Regions from separate parts of the Streptomyces sp. NPDC127092 genome, predicted to be linked through region 1. Evidence: riboswitches for the same ligand, from Rfam matches in the RefSeq annotation. Region 1 holds a riboswitch; the other holds the start of a gene.
The links. Region 1 has a riboswitch for thiamine pyrophosphate ahead of thiO (glycine oxidase ThiO). Riboswitches for the same ligand answer to the same signal wherever they lie in the genome.
Positions count from the first base shown of each region.

Region 2: another riboswitch for thiamine pyrophosphate. It lies ahead of thiC (phosphomethylpyrimidine synthase ThiC); the one in region 1 lies ahead of thiO (glycine oxidase ThiO).

Region 1 is NZ_JBHXFE010000014.1:82,021-90,545, forward strand. It holds gene ACFWJO_RS14300 (Rv2175c family DNA-binding protein) at 89-463, opposite strand; gene ACFWJO_RS14305 (NAD(P)/FAD-dependent oxidoreductase) at 507-1,796, opposite strand; TPP riboswitch at 1,880-1,992, shown strand; gene thiO (glycine oxidase ThiO) at 1,990-3,156, shown strand; gene thiS (sulfur carrier protein ThiS) at 3,153-3,365, shown strand; gene ACFWJO_RS14320 (thiazole synthase) at 3,371-4,165, shown strand; gene pknB (Stk1 family PASTA domain-containing Ser/Thr kinase) at 4,288-6,201, shown strand; gene ACFWJO_RS14330 (deoxyribonuclease IV) at 6,208-7,059, shown strand; gene ACFWJO_RS14335 (DUF4396 domain-containing protein) at 7,138-7,713, shown strand; gene ACFWJO_RS14340 (sulfite oxidase-like oxidoreductase) at 7,747-8,388, opposite strand.
Region 2 is NZ_JBHXFE010000022.1:85,710-100,124, forward strand. It holds gene cydD (thiol reductant ABC exporter subunit CydD) at 1-536, opposite strand, end outside; gene cydB (cytochrome d ubiquinol oxidase subunit II) at 557-1,561, opposite strand; gene ACFWJO_RS19800 (cytochrome ubiquinol oxidase subunit I) at 1,580-3,085, opposite strand; gene ACFWJO_RS19805 (cyclophilin-like fold protein) at 3,288-3,665, shown strand; gene hisC (histidinol-phosphate transaminase) at 3,719-4,825, opposite strand; gene ACFWJO_RS19815 (LacI family DNA-binding transcriptional regulator) at 5,197-6,303, shown strand; gene ACFWJO_RS19820 (metallophosphoesterase) at 6,585-7,847, shown strand; gene ACFWJO_RS19825 (hypothetical protein) at 8,009-8,857, shown strand; gene thiC (phosphomethylpyrimidine synthase ThiC) at 8,917-10,707, opposite strand; TPP riboswitch at 10,702-10,848, opposite strand; gene ACFWJO_RS19835 (YibE/F family protein) at 10,921-12,264, shown strand; gene ACFWJO_RS19840 (SsgA family sporulation/cell division regulator) at 12,288-12,722, opposite strand; gene ACFWJO_RS19845 (IclR family transcriptional regulator) at 12,860-13,630, opposite strand; gene ACFWJO_RS19850 (DUF5326 family protein) at 13,906-14,127, opposite strand; gene ACFWJO_RS19855 (cupin domain-containing protein) at 14,281-14,415, opposite strand, start outside.

The DNA of each region.
Region 1 (8,525 bases):
CCCCCGGGGGAGCTTCGCCCCCCCCCGCGGCACCGCTGGTGGTGTCTTCGGTGCGGCTCGGCGAGCGTACGTCGGACGGCGGCTGCCGTCAGACGGCGAGCGCCTGGGCGCGGCGCTTCACCTCCGTGCCGCGGTTCTCGCCGAGGGCCTGCGCGGGCGTGCCCGGCAGGGTCGGGTCCGGAGTGAAGAGCCACTCCAGCATCTCTTCGTCGCTGAAGCCGTCGTCCCTCAGGAGCGTCAGGGTGCCGGAGAGGCCCTTGACGACCTTGCCGTCCTGGATGAAGGCGGCCGGCACCTGGAGGATCTTCTCGCCGGGGCGCACTTCGCGGCGCACGGCGATGAGCTGGCCCTCCTTGACCAGCTGCCGCACGCGCGTCACCTCGACGTCGAGCATCTCGGCGATGTCGGGCAGGTAGAGCCAGGCGGGGACGAGAGCATCGATCTTTGCGTCAATCTCGGTCACGGGACAAGCCTGCCATCTTGGACTGACAGTCGGTAGTCGGGCCCTACCGGACTGCCGCCTTCAGAGGTACGGAGGGGTCGGCGGCCCGCGCCGGGTCGACGGGAGTGCCGTGCTCGATCAGCCTGCGGCCCTGGGCCAGGTCGCGCGGCCGGCCGACGGCGAGCAGGGCGACCGGGGTCTCGTCGCGCAGCCACAGGACCGTCCAGGTCTCGTCGGCCGGGTCGCCGCGCCACAGCAGGGTGTCGGCGGCGCCGTGGTGTCCGGCGTACTGGACGAAGCGGCCGAACTGCTCGGACCAGAAGTAGGGCACCGGGTCGTACGGCTCGGGTGCCTCGCCGACGATCCCGGCGGCGACGGTCCGGGGGCCCTGGAGGGCGTTGTCCCAGTGGTGGACGAGGAGCCGTTCGCCGTAACGGGCGGACGGGAAGGAGGCGCAGTCGCCGACGGCGTACACGTCGGGCAGCGAGGTGCGCAGGTGGTCGTCGGCGGTGAGCGCGCCGCTGGGGTCGAGGGCGGCGCCGGACCCTTCGAGCCAGCCGGTGGCGGGGCGGGCGCCGATGCCGACGACGACGGCGTCGGCGGGCAGTTCGAGGGTCTCGCCGGTGGCGCCGAAGTCGTCGGAGTCGGCGGTGAGGACGACCCGGCCCTTCTCGACGTGCTCCACGCGCGCGTGCAGCCGGAGTTCGGCGCCGCTCTCGGCGTACCAGGCGGCCATGGGCGCGGTGACCTCGGCCGGCAGCGCTCCGGCGAGCGGGCGGCCGGCGGCCTCGACGACGGTGACGGCGCAGCCGGCCTGCCGGGCGGCGGTGGTGAACTCGGCGCCGATCCAGCCGGCGCCGACGACGACGATGTCGTGGCGGCGCTCCAGGACGGGCCTGAGCCGGGCGGCGTCGTCGAGGGTGCGCAGCAGGTGGACGCCGGGGACGCCTTCGGAGCCGGGCAGGGTGAGCGGGTGGGCGCCGGTGGCGACGACGAGGACGTCGTAGGGGACGGGGCCGGCCTCGGTGTCGACCTCGTGGTCGGCGGCGCGCAGGCCGGTGACCTCGACGCCGAGGCGGAGGTCGACGTCGAGGGCGGCGAAGTCGACGTCGAAGGCGGAGCCCTCGGCGTTGCCGAGCAGCACCGCCTTGGACAGCGGGGGCCGGTCGTAGGGCTGGTGGGGTTCGGCGCCGACGAGGGTGACGGGGCCGGTGAAGCCCTGCTCGCGCAGGGCGACCGCGGTCTGGACGCCCGCCATCCCGGCGCCGGCGATCACGACGTGCCGTTCGGTCCGGTCGGGTGACCGCTGCTGCGACGGGTCCCCGGCCTGCTGCTGCTCGCTCTGCTCGCTCACCCGGCCACTCTATTCACCTGACGGGACGTCAGGAAGGGAGGGGTCCTGCGGCGGTCGGGTCCCGGCGGTTAGTCTGGCCGCCGTAAAGCACTCGCGGGAGCCCGGACGGACCGGGCTGAGAGGGAGGCTGGCCGGCCTCCGACCGTACGAACCTGATCCGGGTCATGCCGGCGAAGGGAGGGGCTGGACGCCCATGTCGCGTACACGCAGTACCTCGGACGTTCTCGTCGTCGGGGGCGGCATCATCGGCCTGGTCACGGCCTGGCGCGCCGCGCAGCGCGGGCTGCGCACCGCCGTGGCCGACCCCGAGCCGGGCGGCGGGGCCGCCCGGGTGGCGGCGGGCATGCTCGCCGCCGTCACCGAACTCCACTACGGCGAGGAGACCCTGCTCGGCCTCAACCTGGCCTCCGCCCGCCGTTATCCCGACTTCGTCGCCGAGCTCGCCGAGGCGACCGGCGGCATGGACGTCGGCTACCGCGCCTGCGGCACGCTCGCCGTCGCGCTCGACGCCGACGACCGGGCCCACCTGCGCGAACTCCACGCGCTGCAGACCCGCTGCGGGCTCGCGTCCGAGTGGCTGAGCGGCCGCGAGTGCCGCCGCCTGGAACCGATGCTGGCGCCGGGCGTGCGGGGCGGCCTGCGGGTGGACGGCGACCACCAGGTCGACCCGCGGCGGCTCGCCGACGCCCTCGTGGTGGCGTGCGAGCGGGCCGGGGTGGTCTTCCACCGCTCGCACGCGGAGCGGCTCACCGTGGCGGGCGACCGGGCGGCGGGCGCGGTGCTCGCGGACGGCACCGAGCCGGCCGCGGAGCAGGTGGTCCTCGCCGCCGGCAGCATGAGCGGGCGGCTCGCCGGCGTGCCGGAGAGGGTCCTGCCGCCCGTGCGGCCCGTGAAGGGGCAGGTGCTGCGGCTGCGGGTGCCGCCCGCGTACGCGCCGTTCCTGTCCCGGACGGTCCGGGCGGTCGTCCGCGGCAGCCACGTCTACCTCGTGCCGCGCGAGAACGGCGAGCTGGTCGTCGGCGCCACCAGCGAGGAGCTCGGCTGGGACACCACCGTCACCGCCGGCGGGGTGTACGAGCTGCTGCGCGACGCGCACGAGCTGGTCCCGGGCATCACCGAGCTGCCCCTCACCGAGACCCGCGCCGGGCTGCGGCCCGGCTCGCCCGACAACGCGCCGCTGCTCGGCCCCAGCGCCCTGCCCGGGCTGCACCTGGCCACCGGCCACTACCGCAACGGGGTGCTGCTCACCCCGGTCACCGGCGACGTCATGGCGGAGGCGCTGACCACCGGCACGCTGCCGGACGAGGCACGCCCCTTCACCGCCCGCCGCTTCTCCTCCGCCCACCTGGAGCACGCATGAACGCGCCCCTGTCCCTCTCCGTGAACGGGGAGTCCCGGGCCCTGGACGGCCCGCTCTCCCTCGACGCCCTCGTCGCCACCCTCACCACGGCCCCCTCCGGAGTGGCCGCCGCCGTGAACGAGACCGTGGTCCCGCGCAGCCAGTGGGCCGCGACCCTGCTCGGCGACGGCGACCGGGTCGAGGTCCTGACCGCGGTGCAGGGAGGCTGAGCGCGATGTCCGACGACGTGTTCCTGATGGGCGGTACGGAGTTCTCGTCCCGGCTGATCATGGGTACGGGCGGGGCGCCCAGCCTCGAGGTCCTGGAGCGCTCGCTCGTCGCGAGCGGCACGGAGCTGACGACGGTCGCGATGCGCCGTCTCGACCCGACGGTCCGGGGCTCGGTCCTGTCGGTCCTGGAGCGGCTCGGCATCCAGGTGCTGCCGAACACGGCGGGCTGCTTCACGGCCGGCGAGGCCGTGCTCACCGCCCGGCTCGCGCGGGAGGCGCTGGGCACCGACTGGATCAAGCTGGAGGTCATCGCCGACGAGCGGACCCTGCTGCCGGACGGCGAGGAGCTGCTCGCCGCCGCCGAGACGCTCGTGGACGACGGTTTCGTCGTGCTGCCGTACACCAACGACGACCCGGTCCTCGCGCGGAAGCTGGAGGACGTCGGCTGCGCGGCGATCATGCCGCTGGGCTCGCCGATCGGCTCCGGCCTCGGCATCCGCAACCCGCACAACTTCGAGCTGATCGTGGACCGGGCGGGCGTTCCGGTGATCCTCGACGCGGGGGCGGGGACGGCATCGGACGCGGCGCAGGCCATGGAGCTGGGCTGCGCGGCGGTGATGCTGGCGTCCGCGGTCACGCGCGCGCAGGAGCCCGTCCTGATGGCCGAGGCGATGCGCCACGCGGTCGAGGCGGGCCGCCTGGCCCACCGCGCGGGCCGCATCCCGCGCCGCCACTTCGCCGAACCGTCCTCCCCGCACGCCGGCCGCGCCCACCTGGACCCGGAGCGCCCCGCCTTCTAGGACCGACCGGTACGGGCCTGGTCCCGCCCCGGCTCCCCCGCGCCCGGCCCCCTCGTCACAGCTGCGCTGCAGTACGGGCGCGGGGGCCGGGGCGGGTCCGGGGCCCTCGTAGACTCGACGCCGTGGACACGACCCTTCAGGACCCCCTCGTCGGGCGGCTGCTCGACGGCCGCTACCGCGTCGACGCGCGTGTCGCCGTCGGCGGGATGGCCACGGTCTACCGGGCCGTGGACACCCGGCTCGACCGGGTGCTCGCGCTCAAGGTGATGCATCCGGACCTCGCCACGGACGCCGCGTTCGTGGAGCGGTTCATGCGCGAGGCCAAGTCCGTCGCGCGCCTCTCGCACCCCAACGTCGTCGGCGTCTTCGACCAGGGCGCGGACGGCGCGTACGTCTACCTCGCGATGGAGTACGTCGCCGGCTGCACCCTCCGCGACGTCCTGCGCGAGCGCGGAGCCCTCCGGCCGCGGGCCGCGCTCGACGTCCTGGAGCCGGTGCTCGCCGCGCTCGGCGCCGCGCACCGGGCCGGGTTCGTGCACCGGGACATGAAGCCGGAGAACGTCCTGATAGGGGACGACGGCCGGGTGAAGGTCGCCGACTTCGGGCTGGTCCGGGCCGTGGGCTCGAACACCGACACCACCGGCTCGGTCCTCGGCACCGTCTCGTACCTTGCGCCGGAGCAGATCGAGCACGGCACCGCCGACACCCGTGCCGACGTGTACGCGTGCGGTGTGGTCCTGTACGAGATGCTGACCGGCGGCAAGCCGCACTCCGGCGACACCCCGGCCCAGGTGCTCTACCAGCACCTGAACACCGACGTGCCCGCGCCCTCCGCCGCCGTCCCCGGCCTCGCCGTGGAGCTGGACGAGCTGGTGGCGAGCGCCACGGCGCGCAATCCCGACCTGCGGCCGTACGACGCGGTGGACCTGCTCGCCCGGACCCGGGAGGCCCGCGCCGCGCTCGGCGACGAGCAGCTCGACGCCGTGCCCCCGCAGGCCCGCGCCCAGGCGGAGCCGGAGGGCGGCGGCGCCGAGGACCGGACCTCCGTCATCCCGCGCGTCCAGCCGCTCCCGGTGGAGCACACCAGCGTGCTGCCGCCGGCCGCCGCCGAGGCGGCGACGGCGACGGCGGCGCCCGCTCCGAGGCGCCGCCCGCGCGGGCCGCTCCTCGTCGTCGCCGCCGTCCTGCTCGCCCTCGGCATCGGGACCGGCGTCTGGTACATCAACTCCGGCCAGTTCACGCGCGTCCCCGCCGTCCTCGGCCAGACCGAGGCGCAGGCCACGAAGCGCCTGGCGGACGCCGGGCTCGACGTGGGGACGACCGAGCGGGCGTTCAGCGACGTGTACGAGCGCGGCACCGTCATGGCCGTCGACCCGGCGCCCGGCGAGCGCATCCGCGGCAACGGCACGGTGACGCTCACGCTGTCCCGCGGCCCGCGGATCGTGAAGGTCCCGAACCTCAAGGGGACGCCGCTCGCCGAGGCCAGGAAGACCCTGGCCGAGGAGGGCCTGGCGACCGGCGTCATCACGTACGAGTTCAGCGACTCGGTCGCGCAGGGCGCCGTGATCGGCTCCGACCCCGAGCCGGGCACCGAGCGCAGCCCCGACTCGGCCGTCGCGCTCGTGGTCAGCAAGGGCACGCCGATCGACGTGCCCGCCGTCACCGGCGAGTCGGTCGAGGACGCCACCGCCACGCTCCAGGAAGCCGGTCTGAAGGTCGTCGTCGCGCCGGAGAAGATCAACTCGCCCGAGGAGGCCGGTTCCGTCGCCGCGCAGTCCCTCGCCGAGGGCAGCCGGGCGGCGAAGGGCGACACGGTCACGCTGACCGTCTCCAAGGGACCGAAGATGGTCGAGGTCCCGGACGTGGTCGGCATGTCGGCCGACGAGGCCCGCACCGAGCTGGAGGACGCCGGCTTCGAGGTGAAGGTCGAGAAGACCTTCCCGTTCCTCGGCGACACGGTCACGGGCCAGTCCGTCGAGGGCGGCTCCACGGCCGCCGAGGGCTCCACCATCGCCATCACGATCAAGGGACTGTAGGAACTCATGCGCAACCCCGTCGGCGGCCATGTCCCCGTGGCCGGCGGTCTCGCCACGGTCGGTCTCGGGTACGCCCGGGAGCTCGGCGCCGAGACGGTGCAGGTCTTCGTCGCCAACCCGCGCGGCTGGGCCACCCCGGCCGGCAACCCGGCCCAGGACGAGCTGTTCCGGGCCGGCTGCGCGGCCGAGGGCCTGTCGGCCTGGGTCCACGCCCCGTACCTGATCAACTTCGGCTCGCACACCGAGGCCACCGTGGAGAGGTCGGTGGACTCGCTGCGGCACTCACTGCGCCGCGCGCGGCAGATCGGCGCCCGGGGCGTGGTCGTGCACACCGGCTCGGCGACCGGGGGCCGGCCGCGCGCCGAGGCCCTGGCGCAGGTGCGGGAGCGGATGCTGCCGCTGCTCGACGAGCTGACGCACGAGGACGACCCGGACCTGCTCATCGAGTCGACGGCCGGGCAGGGCTTCTCGCTCTGCTCGACGGCGGAGGACTTCGGGCCGTACTTCGACGCCCTCGACCACCACCCGAAGCTGGGAATCTGCCTCGACACCTGTCACGTCTTCGCCGCGGGGCACGACCTGACCGGTCCCGACGGCGCGGCCCGCACGCTCGACGAGCTGGTGGGGGTGGTCGGCGAGGGCCGGCTGAAGCTGATCCACGCCAACGACTCCCAGGACGTCGTGGGGGCGCACAAGGACCGGCACGCCAACATCGGGGCCGGTCACATCGGCCAGGACGCGTTCCGGAACCTGCTGGGCCACCCCGCGACCGACGGCGTGCCGTTGGTCATCGAGACTCCCGGCGGACCGCAGGGGCACAAGGCGGACGTGGAGCTGCTGAAGAAGCTGCGGATCTGAATTCCCGTTGAGGAATACCCTAGGGGGGTATACGGTTCCTGAGTACGGAGGAACCGCTACCCGAACTTGGGGGCACTCATGCAGCACGAAGCGCACGCCCACCACGAGCAGCACCAGACCCACGAACACCACGCCGCTCACGAGGACCACGCCGCACACCAGCAGCACGCCACCCACGAGGGCCACGAGCAGCACCAGCACCACCACGGGCACGGCAAGGTGTCCTGGTCGACGGCCGCCCAGGCCACCCTCCACTGCCTCACCGGCTGCGCCATCGGCGAGGTGCTCGGCATGGTCATCGGCACCGCGTTCGGCTGGGGGAACCTGCCGACGATGGTGCTCGCGATCATCCTGGCGTTCTTCTTCGGTTACGCGCTCACCCTGCGCGGCATCCTGAAGGCCGGCGTCGACTTCAAGACCGCGTTCAAGGTCGCGCTCGCCGCCGACACGCTGTCCATCGCGGTCATGGAGATCATCGACAACGGCGTGATCGCCCTGTGGCCCGGCGCCATGGACGCCCACCTCTCCGAGCCGCTGTTCTGGATCGTGCTCGCCATCGCGCTGGCCGCCGCCTTCGTGATCACCACGCCGGTCAACAAGTGGATGATCGGCCGCGGCAAGGGCCACGCCGTCGTCCACCAGTACCACCACTGACGGCCGGTACCACCGCTGACGGCCGCGAGGACGTCAGAGCTCAGGGCCGTCGCCCGGCTCCTCCTGGTACGAGTAGCGCTGCTCCGTCCACGGGTCACCGATGTTGTGGTACCCGCGCTCCTCCCAGAAGCCACGCCGGTCGGCGGCCATGTACTCCACGCCCCGGACCCACTTGGGGCCCTTCCAGGCGTACAGGTGCGGCACCACGAGCCGCAGCGGGAAGCCGTGTTCGGCGGTGAGCAGTTCGCCGTCCTTGTGGGTGGCGAAGATGGTGCGCTCCGAGGCGAAGTCGGCGAGCCGCATGTTGGCGCTGTAGCCGTACTCCGCCCAGACCATGACGTGGGTGACGTTCGGCGCGGGCGGGGCGAGCTCCAGGAGCGTACGGGCGGGCACACCACCCCATTCGGCCCCGAGCATGCTGAATTTCGTCACGCAGTGCAGATCCGCCACGACGGTGGCGAAGGGCAGCGCCGAGAACTCCTCGTGGTTCCAGCAGCGCTTGTCGCCGTCGGCGGTCGCCCCGAAGACCCGGAACTCCCAGCGCTCCGGCTTGAACCGGGGAACGGGGCCGTAGTGGGTCACCGGCCAGCCGCGCTGGAGCCGCTGCCCCGGCGGCAGATCCGACGAAACCGCCACTCCTGTTTCCCGGCGTGCTCCGCCCTCCGGCTGACCCATGTCATCCATGGTGACAGACCGCGAGGGGTGGTCATGACCAGCCATGCCTCGACATCCCTGGGGATATTCTGACAATTAAGGCAACCCACAGTAAGCCTGTACTTACTGGACGCCACCCATTCGTGCTGCGAGGATGC
Region 2 (14,415 bases), on a different contig from region 1:
ATCATGAAGACCGGGATGAGCGGCAGCGTCATCACGATGACCGCCGCCGAGATCCAGTCCTCCGTCACGATCCTGGCGAGCACCGCCACCGGCACCACGACCGCCAGCCCGAGCTGGGGCAGATAGCGGGCGAAGTAGTCGTCCAGGGCGTCCACGCCCCGGGTCGCGAGCGCCGCCAGCGAACCGGCCCTCTGCCCGCTGAGCCAGCCCGGTCCGAGCCGCGCCGCCTGCTGGAGCAGCCGGCCGCGCAGCTCGGACTTGACCGCCGCGCTCGCCCGGTGGGCGGCGAGCTCGGTGAGCCAGGAGACCAGCCCCCGGCCCACCGCCACCGCGGCGAGCAGCAGCAGGGGCGTGGTGAGCCCGGAAACCGACAGATCCTTCTGGAAGGCCCCGACCACCACCTCGGCGATGAGCATCGCCTGGGCGACGATCAGTGCCGCTCCGACGAGGCCGAGGCCGACCACCGCCAGGAGGAAGAAGCGGGTGGCCCCGGCGTAGCGCAGCAGTCGTGGATCGATCGGTTTCACGTGAAACATGCTCCCCTGCTGAGGGGCGGCTAGTGGGCCGCTTCCGCGATGTGCTGGGTCCCGATCCGCTTACGGAACACCCAGTAGGTCCAGCTCTGGTAGAGCAGCACCAGCGGGGTCGCGACGGCGGCACACCACGTCATGATCTTGAGCGTGTACGGGCTCGACGAGGCGTTGGTCACCGTCAGGCTCCACTCAGGGTTCAGCGTGGAGGGCATGACGTTCGGGAAGAGCGTCAGGAAGAGCATCGCCACCGCGGCGGCGATCGTGACGCCCGAGAGCGCGAACGACCAGCCCTCGCGCCCGATCCGGATCGCACCGATCGCGCCGACCAGCGCCACCGCGGCGACCACCATCGCGGCCAGGCTCCAGCTGTCACCCTTGTCCGCCTGGGTCCAGACGAGGAAGACGAGCGCGAGCACCGCCGTGACGATCCCCAGGCGGAGCGCGAGCGAACGTGCCCGGACGCGGATGTCCCCGACCGTCTTGAGCGCCGCGAACACCGCGCCGTGGAAGGTGAAGAGGGTCAGCGTGACCAGTCCGCCGAGGAGGGCGTACGGGTTGAGCAGGTCCCAGAGGCTGCCGACGTACTCCATCTCCCGGTCGATCTTCACACCGCGCACGATGTTGCCGAAGGCCACACCCCACAGGAACGCGGGGACGAGGGAGGTCCAGAAGATGGCCTGCTCCCAGTTGCGCTGCCAGTTCTCCTCGGGCCGCTTCGCCCGGTACTCGAAGGCGACACCGCGGACGATCAGGCAGACCAGGATGATCAGCAGCGGCAGGTAGAAGCCGGAGAAGAGCGTCGCGTACCACTCGGGGAAGGCGGCGAAGGTCGCGCCGCCCGCCGTGAGCAGCCACACCTCGTTGCCGTCCCAGACCGGGCCGATGGTGTTGATGAGCACCCGCTTCTCGGACCGGTCGCGGGCGAGCAGCTTGGTGAGGACGCCGACCCCGAAGTCGAAGCCTTCGAGGAAGAAGTAGCCGATCCAGAGGACGGCGATGAGTACGAACCAGACGTCGTGGAGTTCCATGCCTCGATCTCCTGAGCCTCAGTACGAGAAGGCCATGGGGCGGTCGGCGTCGCGGTCCCCGCCGATCCGGGTGGGCGGGTTGAGGTCGTCCTCGGTGAGCTCGGGCGGGCCGGCCTTCACGTACTTGACGAGCAGCCTGACCTCGATCACGGCGAGGACGGCGTAGAGCAGCGTGAAGACGATCATCGAGGTCAGCACCTCGCCCGGGGACACACCGGGGGAGACGGCGTCACGGGTGCGCAGCACGCCGTAGACGACCCACGGCTGCCGGCCCATCTCGGTGAAGATCCAGCCCCAGGAGTTGGCGATCAGCGGGAAGGCCATGGTCCAGAGGGCGACGATCCAGTACCACCGGCCCAGGCGGGGGCTGAGCGCCTTCCGCTTGAACAGGACCAGATGCGGCACTTCGTCCTCACCGGTCCGCAGCCCCGGCGCCAGCATGAACTTCTTGCGGGTCAGCCAGAGCCCGACGACGCCGATGGCCAGCGAGGCCATGCCGAAGCCGATCATCCAGCGGAAGCCCCAGTAGGCGACCGGGATGTTGGGCCGGTAGTCGCCGGGCCCGAACCTCTCCTGCTCCGCCTTGTTGACGTCGTTGATGCCGGGCACGTACGAGTCGAAGTCGTCGTTCGCGAGGAAGGACAGCAGGCCCGGGATCTCTATGGCGACCTTGTTGTGGCCCTTCTCGACGTCGCCGTAGGCGAAGACGGAGAAGGGGGCCGGTGCCTCGCCGTCCCACAGCGCCTCGGCCGCGGCCATCTTCATGGGCTGCTGCTTGAACATGACCTTGCCGAGCAGGTCACCGCTGATCGCGGTGCCGAGGCCGGCGATGATCAGGGTGATCAGGCCGAGCCGCAGCGAGGTCCGCATGACCGGGATGTGCTTCTTGCGGGCCAGGTGGAAGGCCGAGATGCCGACCATGAAGGCGCCGCCGACCAGGAAGGCCGCGGTCATGGTGTGGAAGAACTGGGTGAGCGCGGTGTTCTGCGTGAGGACGTGCCAGAAGTCCGTGAGCTCGGCCCGGCCCCGCTCGGCGTTGATCCGGTAGCCGACCGGGTGCTGCATCCACGAGTTGGCCGCCAGGATGAAGTACGCGGACAGGATGGTGCCGACCGAGACCATCCAGATGCAGGCGAGGTGGATCTTCTTCGGCAGCTTGTCCCAGCCGAAGATCCACAGGCCGATGAAGGTCGACTCGAAGAAGAACGCGATCAGCGCCTCGAAGGCCAGGGGCGCTCCGAAGATGTCACCGACGAACCGGGAGTAGTCGGACCAGTTCATGCCGAACTGGAACTCCTGCACGATGCCGGTGACGACACCCATGGCGATGTTGATCAGGAAGAGCTTGCCCCAGAACTTGGTCGCCCTGAGGTACTTCTCCTTCTCCGTGCGCACCCACGCCGTCTGGAGACCGGCGGTGAGGGCCGCAAGGGAGATCGTCAGCGGAACGAACAGGAAGTGGTAGACGGTCGTGATACCGAACTGCCAGCGCGCCAGAGTCTCCGGCGCCAACGCTAGATCCACGTCGTCTCTCCTTACATCGCCGTGGTCACATCGGCAGTCTGCCCCTTTGATCCCACCCATTACGGGAGGAAGGTGACACGCTTGTGAACGCGTTCACATTCACAAGCATTATTGCTCATACGAAATCCGTAGGCATAGGGGGGGTGCCTGTACCGAAGGTCACCCCTTCCCAAGACCTTCAACATATTGTTGAATCCGGGCCATGACCCTTCGGATACGTCTCTCCTGGCCCGCCGGCCACACCACGGCCACCATCGACGAAACCCCCACGAGCAAGGCGCTCGCGGGGGTTCTCCCGATCTCCTCCACCGCCCGGACCTGGGGCGAGGAGGTCTACTTCGACACTCCGGTCTCCGTCCCCGTCGAGCCCGACGCCCGGCAGGTCGTCGCGCCGGGCACGGTGGCCTTCTGGACGGAGGGCGACGCGCTCGCCCTTCCCTACGGCCCGACGCCCATCTCGCGCGGGGACGAGCCGCGGCTCGCGAGCCCGTGCAACATCCTGGGCACGCTGGACGGCGACCCGAGGATCCTCGCCACCGTCAGGGACGGCGACCCGATCCGCGTGGAACTCGTCGACTGACGGGACCGTCCGACGACGCGCCCCGTCAGCCCGTCCGAGACCGACCTGACGGACTAGGCGTCCTTGCGGAAGCCCTCCGCCGCCTTCAGGAACAGGTCGTTCGCCTCGCACTCACCGATCGTGACGCGGACGCCCTCCCCCGCGAACGGCCGCACCACCACGCCGTGCCGCTCGCACTCCGCCGCGAAGTCCATGGTCCGCTCGCCGAGCCGCAGCCAGACGAAGTTCGCCTGGGTGTCCGGCACGGTCCAGCCCTGGGCCACGAGCCCCGCATGGACCCGCTCGCGCTCGGCCACCAGCGATCCGACCCGCCCGAGCAGCTCGTCCTCCGCCCGCAGCGAGGCCACCGCCGCGTCCTGCGCGAGCTGGCTCACGCCGAACGGCACCGCCGTCTTGCGCAGCGCGGCCGCCACCGGCTCGTGGGCGACCGCGAAGCCCACCCGCAGGCCGGCCAGGCCGTACGCCTTCGAGAAGGTGCGCAGCACCGCCACGTTCGGCCGGTCGCGGTAGAGCTCGATGCCGTCCGGGATCTCGGTGTCGCGGACGAACTCCCGGTACGCCTCGTCGATCACCACGAGGACGTCGGAGGGCACCCGGTCCAGGAAGCGCTCCAGCTCCGCGCGGCGCACCGCCGTGCCCGTGGGGTTGTTCGGGTTGCAGACGAAGATCAGCCGGGTCCGGTCGGTGATCGCCGCCGCCATCGCGTCGAGGTCGTGCACCTCGCCGTCGGTCAGCGGCACCTGCACCGAGGTGGCCCCGCTGATCTGCGTGATGATCGGGTACGCCTCGAAGGAACGCCAGGCGTAGATCACCTCGTCGCCCGGGCCGGAGGTGGCCTGGAGCAGGGACTGCGCCACGCCGACCGAGCCGGTGCCGGTGGCCAGGTGGGAGACGGGCACGCCGAAGCGGTCGGCGAGCTCCTCCATCAGGCCCGTGCAGGCCATGTCCGGGTAGCGGTTGAAGTTCGCGCCGGCGGCCAGCACGCGCTCCATCACGCCCGGCAGCGGCGGATAGGGATTCTCGTTGGAGGACAGCTTGAAGGCGACCGGTCCGCCCGCGGCGGCCGGCTTGCCCGGCTTGTAGGTGGGGACGCCGTCCAGCACGGCGCGCAGCCTGGGGCCCGACGCGCTCGTCCCGCTGGTCCCGCTGGTCTCGCTCACTCTGTGTCCTCCTCGACCTTCCGTACCACCAATACTCCTCACCTTATGAGGATTCGGCCCGCCTGCGAATGGGCTGTGGACAAATGGGCCGCGAACGGCACCCGACACAGGGGGAGCGCGCCCAGGGGTGGCGCGCGCCGGTGGCGAGCGCCGTGGCGCGCATCGCCCGTAGAGGTGAGTTGAGACCTCTTCGAGACCTCGCACCCTCACCAGGCGCACGGGCAACGAGGACCACAGGCCTCATGGCTCTGACCTGAACTTCCTTTGGTTCCAAGGCATTTCCTTGATGTCGATCATGCAGAAACGTGCCTGTCAATGTCTGCATATGCGACCGGCTCAACCCGCCCCCATCGCCCTACTATCGGCTCGCCATGACAGCAGCAGGGAAGCACCAGGTGAGCCGGGCACAGACCCGGGGAAGCCGGCAGGGCCGAGCGGGCATCCGGGACGTGGCCGCCGCCGCCGGAGTCTCCATCACGACTGTCTCCGACGCGCTCAACGGCAAGGGCCGGCTCCCGGACGCCACCCGCCGTCACGTCCGCGAGGTCGCAGACAGACTGGGCTACCGCCCGTCCGCGGCAGCCCGCACCCTCCGTACCGGCAAGTCGGGCCTCATCGGCCTGACCGTGACGACGTACGGGGATGAACCTTTCACCTTCACCGAATTCGCGTACTTCGCGGAGATGGCGAGGGCCGCGACGTCCGCCGCGCTCGCCCGCGGCTACGCCCTCGTCATCCTGCCCGCCACCTCCCGACACGACGTCTGGTCCAACGTCGCCCTCGACGGAACCGTCGTCATCGATCCCTCCGACCACGACCCTGTCGTCACCGAGCTGGTCCGGCAGGGGCTGCCCGTCGTCTCCGACGGCCGCCCCGCCGGCACCCTCCCGGTCACCGCCTGGGTCGACAACGACCACGAGGCAGCCGTCCTCGACCTGCTCGACCACCTCGCCGCCGCCGGCGCCCGCCGGATCGGCCTGCTCACCGGAACCACCACCGACACCTACACCCGGCTCTCCACCACCGCGTACCTCAACTGGTGCGAACGGGTCGGCCAGGACCCCGTCTACGAGGCCTACCCCGCGCACGACCCCTGTGCGGGCGCCGTCGCCGCCGACCGGCTGCTCGCCCGGCCCGACCGGCCCGACGCCGTGTACGGGCTCTTCGACCCCAACGGCACCGACCTGCTCGCGGCGGCCCGCCGCTACGGGCTGCGGGTGCCCGACGACCTGCTGCTCGTCTGCTGCAGCGAGTCGACCGTCTACGCCAACACCGAACCGCCCATCACGACGCTCTCGCTCAAGCCGCGCCGGATCGGCACCGCCGTCGTCCAGCTCCTCATCGACGCCATCGAGGGGATCGAGACGGACGGCCCGGTCGAGCAGGTGATACCGACGGAGCTGATCGTCCGCACCTCCTCGCAGCGACGCTCGCCACGGACGACGGTGAGCCCGCCACGCTCTCCCTCGAAGGACTGAACCCGGGAACAGGGACCGCGAAGGACGGACCACAGGGGGACGAGAGGTGCGGGGCGGGGGCCGCACCTCTGGCAACGGGCAGGGCCAAACCTTCGGGCGGCCCTGCCCGTTCCCTGGCCTAGACCTTCCCAATTCGGGCGAAACAACCGGTGAACCCGGAGTGGACCCGGATTCACCACCCCTGGTGCGTCACACAGGAGGACCCTCATTCCTATGATGGGCGGACGACACCGCGGACCACCACGACCAGGCCGGTCCGCGATGTGCAGGGCATCGCGACGGTGGTGGAGGGGTCGATGACACAGGGGGCCGGGCAGGAACCCGTGGTGCGCACGGCGACGTTGCGTGACTTCCGTGTACCTCCGTACGCCCGTGTGCCCGTCCAGGGGCACGCGGCCGAGCCGTTCCCGGCCGACGTACCCACGCCTCCCGCCGCGGCCGCGCCTGCGCCCGCTCCTGCTCCCGCCTCCGGCCCGGTGGCCGCTCCAGCGGCTCCGGCCGCTCCCGCCGCTCCCGTGCCCGCGGCCGCTCCGGCCGACGCGACGCTCCACCTGGGCTCGCTCGCCCCGGGCCACCCCGGCAACGCGTTCCCCGACGACGAGCCGCCCGAGGGGTACACGCCGACCGAGCGCGACCTGCCGATCATCAACCGGGGCGACACCGTCCAGGTCCACGTCACGCCGGTGCCCCAGCCGGCCCCGGCCCCCGCGCTGGGCGACGGCCCCGGCCCGCTCTACGTCGTCGGCGACGTGCACGGCTACCTCGACGAGCTCCTGGAGGCGCTGCGCGCCCAGGGCCTCATCGACGAGAACGGCGGCTGGGCCGCCGGCAACGCCCGCCTGTGGTTCCTCGGCGACTTCACCGACCGCGGCCCCGACGGCATCGGCGTGATCGACCTCGTGATGCGCCTGTCCGCCGAGGCCGCCGCCGCCGGCGGCTACTGCAAGGCCCTCATGGGCAACCACGAACTGCTCCTGATCGGCGCCAAGCGCTTCGGCGACACGCCGGTCAGCTCCGGCGCCGGCACCGCCACCTTCCAGGCCGCCTGGCTGCTCAACGGCGGCCAGAAGCAGGACATGGACCGCCTCCAGGACGTCCACCTCCAGTGGATGTCCCGGCTCGACGCCGTCGTCGAGCAGGACGGCCACCTGCTCCTGCACTCGGACACCACGGCGTATCTGGAGTACGGCGACACCATCGAGGACGTCAACGACAAGGTCCACGAGATCCTCAACCGGAACGACGCGGACGAGGTCTGGGACCTGTTCCGGAAGTTCACCAAGCGCTTCGCGTTCCGCGACGAGGCCGCCGGCCCGCAGGCGGTGCGGGAGCTGCTCGGCACCTACGGCGGCAGCCGGATCGTCCACGGCCACAGCCCCATCCCGTACCTTCTCGGCCAGGTCGGCACGGAGGACGGCGAGGAGGGCGAGCGCCCGGTCGTCGACGGCCCGCACGTCTACGCGGACGGTCTCGCCATCGCGATGGACGGCGGAGTGACCATGGCCGGAAAGCTGCTGGTCGTCCAACTCCCGCTGCCCGCCTGACGCATAACCCTCCGCATCCGGGGAAGGCGATTTCCGGGAACACCCTGTCACCGCGTGCCGTAACCGCCCTACCATCGGCTCATCCGTAGCAGGCTCTCCTCCGTTTCCGCCTGATCCGCCGTCGAGCACGGCCGGTTCCGGCCCCTACGGAGCATCGGGGGATGCACATGAACGTGGCTCCGCACCTGCTGACCGAGGACCGCGCCGAGTACGAGCGGGTCGTCGACGAGGCACTGCGCAACGCGCACGACCACCCGGATCTCGCCGAGGCCGGGACCCGGCTCAGCACCGCCCAGCTGCGTGCGATGGCCCTGAACGCGACCGCGCTCATCACCACGGCGGCCGCGACCGAGTACGACCACTTCGTGAAGGTCCGCGAGCAGGTCCGCGGTGCGGCGCGGGGCACGGGCGGCGCAAGCGGAAGCGGTACGGGAAGCGGCACCCGAAGCGGCACGGGCGAGGGGCCGGCCGACACGGACGGCGCGGGCGTCGTCGCCGTCGTGACCGTCCTCGCACCGCTCCTCGCGGGCACCGCCGCGGTCGTCGTCCTCCTCGTCGGCGCCGTCCTGAAGATGCTCGACCCGGCCCCGGCCTTCGCCGACACCCTGCTCACCGCGGGCCTGTTCTTCGGCGCCGTCGCCGCGGCCGGCCTGCTCTGGGCAGCGGCCGGACTCCTCGTCACCGCTCTGCGCAACGGCGCCACGGAGGTCCCGGCCGGAACCCCCGACGACGAGTTGTCACGCGCCAGGGACGCCTGGCGCCAGGCGCTCCTGGAGCGCGGCGTACTGCCCTTCCTGCGCGAGGCGCTGGCCGCCGCGCCCGCCGGGGCCGCCACGGCTCCGGCGCTCCCCCGGCAGTCCCCGCCGCCGGCCGGCCGCATACCCAAGGTCGGCTACAGCGGCCCGGACTTCACCAGCCCGGCCGAGGGCACCCCTTCACCCCGCCCGACCTACTCGAGCCCCGACTTCACCAGCCCGGACTTCGGCCCGCCGGATCACCGGCCGGAGTGAGGCACCGGCCCGCGACTCCCCCGAGTCTCGCGGGCCGGCACGTACGGGACGGGTCCCGGCTACTCCGCCATCGGCAGGTAGACCCGGTTCCCGGCGGCGGCGAACTCGGCCGACTTCGCGGCCATGCCCGCCTCGATCTCGTCCGCCTTCAGGTCACCGCCGTGCTCCCGGCGGATGTCCTGGGAGATCTTCATCGAGCAGAACTTCGGGCCGCACATCGAGCAGAAGTGCGCCGTCTTCGCAGGCTCCGCCGGAAGCGTCTCGTCGTGGAACTCACGAGCCGTGTCCGGGTCCATGGCCAGGTTGAACTGGTCCTCCCAGCGGAACTCGAAGCGCGCGTCGGACAGCGCGTCGTCCCACTCCTGCGCACCCGGGTGACCCTTGGCCAGGTCCGCCGCGTGCGCCGCGATCTTGTAGGTGATGACGCCGGTCTTCACGTCGTCCTTGTTCGGCAGGCCCAGGTGCTCCTTGGGCGTGACGTAGCAGAGCATCGCCGTGCCCCACCAGGCGATCATCGCCGCGCCGATGCCCGAGGTGATGTGGTCGTACGCGGGAGCGACGTCCGTGGTCAGCGGGCCGAGCGTGTAGAACGGCGCCTCCTCGCAGATCTCCTGCTGGAGGTCGATGTTCTCCTTGATCTTGTGCATCGGGACGTGGCCCGGGCCCTCGATCATCGTCTGCACGTTGTGGCGCTTGGCGATCGTGTTGAGCTCGCCCAGGGTCTTCAGCTCGGCGAACTGCGCCGCGTCGTTGGCGTCCGCGATCGAACCGGGCCGCAGGCCGTCGCCGAGCGAGTACGTGACGTCGTACGCCGCGAGGATCTCGCAGAGCTCCTCGAAGTTCGTGTAGAGGAAGTTCTCCTTGTGGTGCGCGAGGCACCAGGCGGCCATGATCGAGCCGCCGCGCGAGACGATGCCGGTCTTGCGGCGGGCGGTCAGCGGCACGTACGGCAGCAGCACGCCGGCGTGCACCGTCATGTAGTCGACGCCCTGCTCGGCCTGCTCGATGACCGTGTCCTTGTAGATCTCCCAGGTCAGCTCCTCGGCCTTGCCGTCGACCTTCTCCAGGGCCTGGTAGAGCGGCACGGTGCCGATCGGCACGGGGGAGTTGCGCAGCACCCACTCGCGGGTGGTGTGGATGTTGCGGCCGGTGGAGAGGTCCATGACCGTGTCGGCGCCCCACTTGGTCGCCCACGTCATCTTCTCCACCTCCTCCTCGATGGAGGAGGTGACCGCCGAGTTGCCGATGTTGGCGTTGACCTTCACCAGGAACCGCTTGCCGATGATCATCGGCTCGATCTCCGGGTGGTTGACGTTCGCCGGCAGGACCGCGCGGCCCGCCGCGATCTCCTCCCGTACGACCTCGGGGGAGACGTTCTCGCGGATCGCGACGTACTCCATCTCCGGGGTGATCTCGCCCCGGCGGGCGTACGCGAGCTGCGTCACCGCCTGGCCGTCGCGGCCCCGGCGGGGCAGCCGCGGGCGGCCGGGGAAGACGGCGTCGAGGTTCCTCAGCCCGCCGCCGCGCGGCGAGGTGTGCTTGATGCCGTCGTCCTCGGGCCGGACCGGACGGCCCGGGTACTCCTCCGTGTCACCGCGCGCGATGATCCAGTTCTCGCGCAGCGGCGGCAGGCCGCGCCGCACGTCGGTGTCGATGGTCGGGTCGGTGTACGGACCGGACGTGTCGTACAGCGTCACGTCCTTGCCGTTGGTGAGGTGCACCTGGCGGACGGGCACCCGGATGTCGGGGCGGGAACCCTCGACGTAGCCCTTGTGCCAGCCCGGCGTGCGCTCCTCCGGGCCGCTCTGGTCCTGGTCGGAGGCAGGCGTGCGTGCATCCTGAATGGTCATGAGACCGAATCTCCCTACGCCGGCATTACCCGGTAACAGGTTCGGCGGTCGGCGCAGCCTCCTCCCGTACGTACATCGGTACGCGCGTACGGTGATCAGCGCCCTCTCAGCCCGGTGCTCCGAGCTCCCGCGTGTGCAAAGGTGTCACAACGCTAGCGTCATCCCTGGCGTGCTGAACAGTGGGGGCCTCCACGTTCTTGCGATGATCGGTCGGTGACGTCAACGCAGCAGCCCCACGAACCCCACGGCGACGGGCACGGCCACGGGCACAGCCATGCGCACGGCCACGGCCCCGCCGCACCCGTCTCCCGGCACCTGCGGAAGGTCATCGCCGCGGTGCTCATCCCCTTCGCCACCGCCGTCGTCGTCGGCCTCGTGGTGCTGTGGCCGGGCGGCGCTCCCGGGCACGAGCGCACGGGCGTCGGCTTCGACCGGCAGACCGAGCAGGGCAAGGTCGTCTCCGTCGAGCGGGTCGACTGCAAGGACGTGAACGCCGCCCAGGTCCCACCGACCGGCGACACCACCACCCCGCAGGGGCGCGAGGCGGTCAACGCCCAGCAGGGGCAGTGCGAGAAGGCGACCGTCGAGGTCACCACCGGTCAGGACAAGGGCCGTCGGTTCACCGAGATCGTGCAGCCGGACGCGCCGCGGCAACTCCACGAGGGGCAGGGCGTGGTGGTGGCGTACGCCCCCGACGCGCCGCGCGACCTGCAGTACTCCGTCACCGACGTAAACCGGAAGCTGCCGATCATCGTGCTCGCCGGCATCTTCGCGCTCGCCGTCGTGGTCGTCGGCCGGATGCGCGGCGTGATGGCGCTGATCGCGCTGGCGGCGAGCTTCGTGGTGCTGACCCTGTTCATCCTGCCGGCGATCATCCAGGGATCGAATCCGCTCCTGGTCGCCATCGTCGGATCGAGCGCGATCATGCTGATCGCGCTCTACCTGTGCCACGGCCTGTCGGCCCGCACCTCGGTCGCGGTGCTGGGCACGCTGGTCTCGCTGCTGCTGATCGGTCTGCTCGGCTCGCTCTTCATCGACTGGGCCTCGCTCAGCGGCAACACGGACGACAACACGGGCCTCATCCACGGCCTGTACCCGGACATCGACATGTCCGGTCTGCTGCTCGCCGGAATCATCATCGGCTCGCTGGGCGTGCTCGACGACGTGACGGTGACGCAGACCTCGGCGGTCTGGGAACTCCACCAGGCCGACCCCACGATGGGCCCCCGACGGCTCTACCGGTCGGCGATCCGGATCGGTCGCGACCACATCGCCTCGGTGGTGAACACGCTGGTCCTGGCCTACGCGGGCGCGTCACTGCCGCTGTTGCTGCTGTTCTCGATCGCGCAGAGCAGCGTCGGGACGGTCGCCAACAGCGAGCTGGTGGCCGAGGAGATCGTCCGGACGCTGGTCGGCTCGATCGGTCTGGTCGCCTCGGTGCCGATCACCACCGGCCTTGCGGCACTGGTGGTTTCGGCGGACCGGCCCGGCCCGGGAGCCGGCGGACAGCGCCCGGCGCGGGCCGGTGGCGGCGGACGGCGGCGCCGGGCCAAGTAGGCCCGGCGGTCATCCCTCGTGGGTCAACCCGCGTTCTCCTCCGCCAGGATGCGGCCGAGGGCCGCCTCCAGGCTGTCCTCGAAGTCGCCCCACGTCTCCTCCTGACCGAGCGGGACCAGCTTGTCCGTACGGTCGAGGAAGGCGACGAGCGGCGGTGCGCTCGCGCGGAACAGGGCGCGGTCGCCGCCGACCTGAAGACGGATCATCACGTCGGAGAGCCCCTCGGGGTCGGTCGGCGCGATGTGCACGTCGCCGTCCCCGCTGGGACGGTTGATCCCGTCGAGCAGCAGCTCGCGCCCGAAGGCCCAGGTCACGGGCGCGTCTCCGGGGAGGTGGAACGTCATCCGCACCGCATAGGGGTCGCGGGTCTCGTATCGCAGTTCCACCGGGATCCGGAAGGAGAGCTCCTCGGAGACGAGGAAGCTCATCAGGACCTCGGCCTGAACCGTCTCTCGCATCATGTACCCCGCAGTAGATGGAGCAGTTGTGTAAACACGCTGCTGAAAGCTGTGGTCGAAACGGCCAGGAATGATCCCCCATGGCCCTCTTGACGCCATCGTGCTGTACGCGCTAGCAGATCACAAGGAGTGATTTTTCAGATACTGATAGAGAACGCGAGCGAACTGAAGAGCCGTCCGATCTCATTCTGTAGCCGACCGATAGCGGGTAGCAATCGTTCTTCCTGGTGAAGAGGGAGGGAAATCGCCATCGCGGCCGCCGTGGACCCCGCGGTGATGGGAATGGCCGCGCAGACCGTGCCGAGCGCATATTCCTGACGCTCCACCAGGGGTTCCATTCGCCCCATACTGCCCAAACGGTTCAAAAGGGACCGGCGGTTACGCACCGTATACGGGGTGATGGATTCCACCGGGTGGCGGTCGAGGTGGTCTTGACGAGCCTTCAGATCCAGTTGACTCAGCAGGCACTGCCCGATGGCGTGCGCGTGACCGGTCTCCCGGAAGTCGGCCCACTCCTCGACGGCGGGGGCCGCGGGGGTGTCGGCGACGGCGACGAGCTCGATCTCGCCCTCGCGGTAGATGGCGAAGTAGACGGGGACTCCGATGGCGTCCCGCCAGTGGGCGAGAGAGTCTTCGATCTTGGTGCGACGATTCTGCAGAACTCCGCCGCCGACCAGCCTGCCGGCGGCGTCACCGAAGACGAACACGCCCTTCTCTCGGCGCAGATAGCCCTCGTGCGTCAGGGTGCGGAGCAGGTGGTACGCGGTGGGAAGCGGAAGTCCCGCCTCGCGCGCGAGCTGCTTGGCGGGAGCACCGTCCTCGTGGGAGCCCACGGCCTCCAGGAGTCTCAGCGCCCGCTGCACGGAACCGATCAGAGTAGGAGCAGCGGGCTGCGAAGCAGTGGCCAAAGGTCACCCCCAGGCGTGTCGACGAGTGCGTCGCACCCGCCCGCGGGGGCCGCCCCCGCGCGCCCGCCGCGGCCTGGGACCGGCGGGTCCGGTGGCGGACCCGTCCGGGGCAGACACGATCACGCGTCGTTGCGGAGGTCTACGCCTGTGGTTCCCGGGGCGGCAGAGATTTCCACTCTAATGGCAGGTCCCGGGGCCACACCGGGTTTCGACCTGCGCGTTCCCTCGGCCGGGCTAATCGCCCGAGGGCACCTCATACCGTCGGGTAACTTGTGCTACCAGTCCTCGCGCCGGGAGGTCGACGAGGACGTGAACTTCCTGACGACGTAGATCAGACCGGCCACCAGCGCCACGAACACCAGCAGCTTGAACAGCAGGCCGACCACGAAGGTCAGGACGCTGGTGATCAGACCGCCGAAGACGACCAGAGCGATGACCGGTATGGCGATCCACTTCACCCACCACGGCATCCCCGCGAGAATCTCCTTCACCGCCATTGCGCTTACCTCATCTCCGAACGGCTCGCCGTCGCGCTCTGCGCCGGACACCTTCGATGCTAGGGGCGCACCCGGGGCCCGCGGGGCCCTCCGGGCCCCTGCTCTTCCCTGATCCGACCCCTAAGGGGTCAGGGCTCGGAACCCTTGGCGGGGTCAGGCCTCCGGCGGCGAGAAGACCACCATGACCCGCAGGTCCTCGGTGATGCGGTGGAACTTGTGCGGGACGCCGGCCGGCACGTACACCACACTGCCCCGCGCCACCTGCGTCGTCTCCGTCCCGACCGTGAT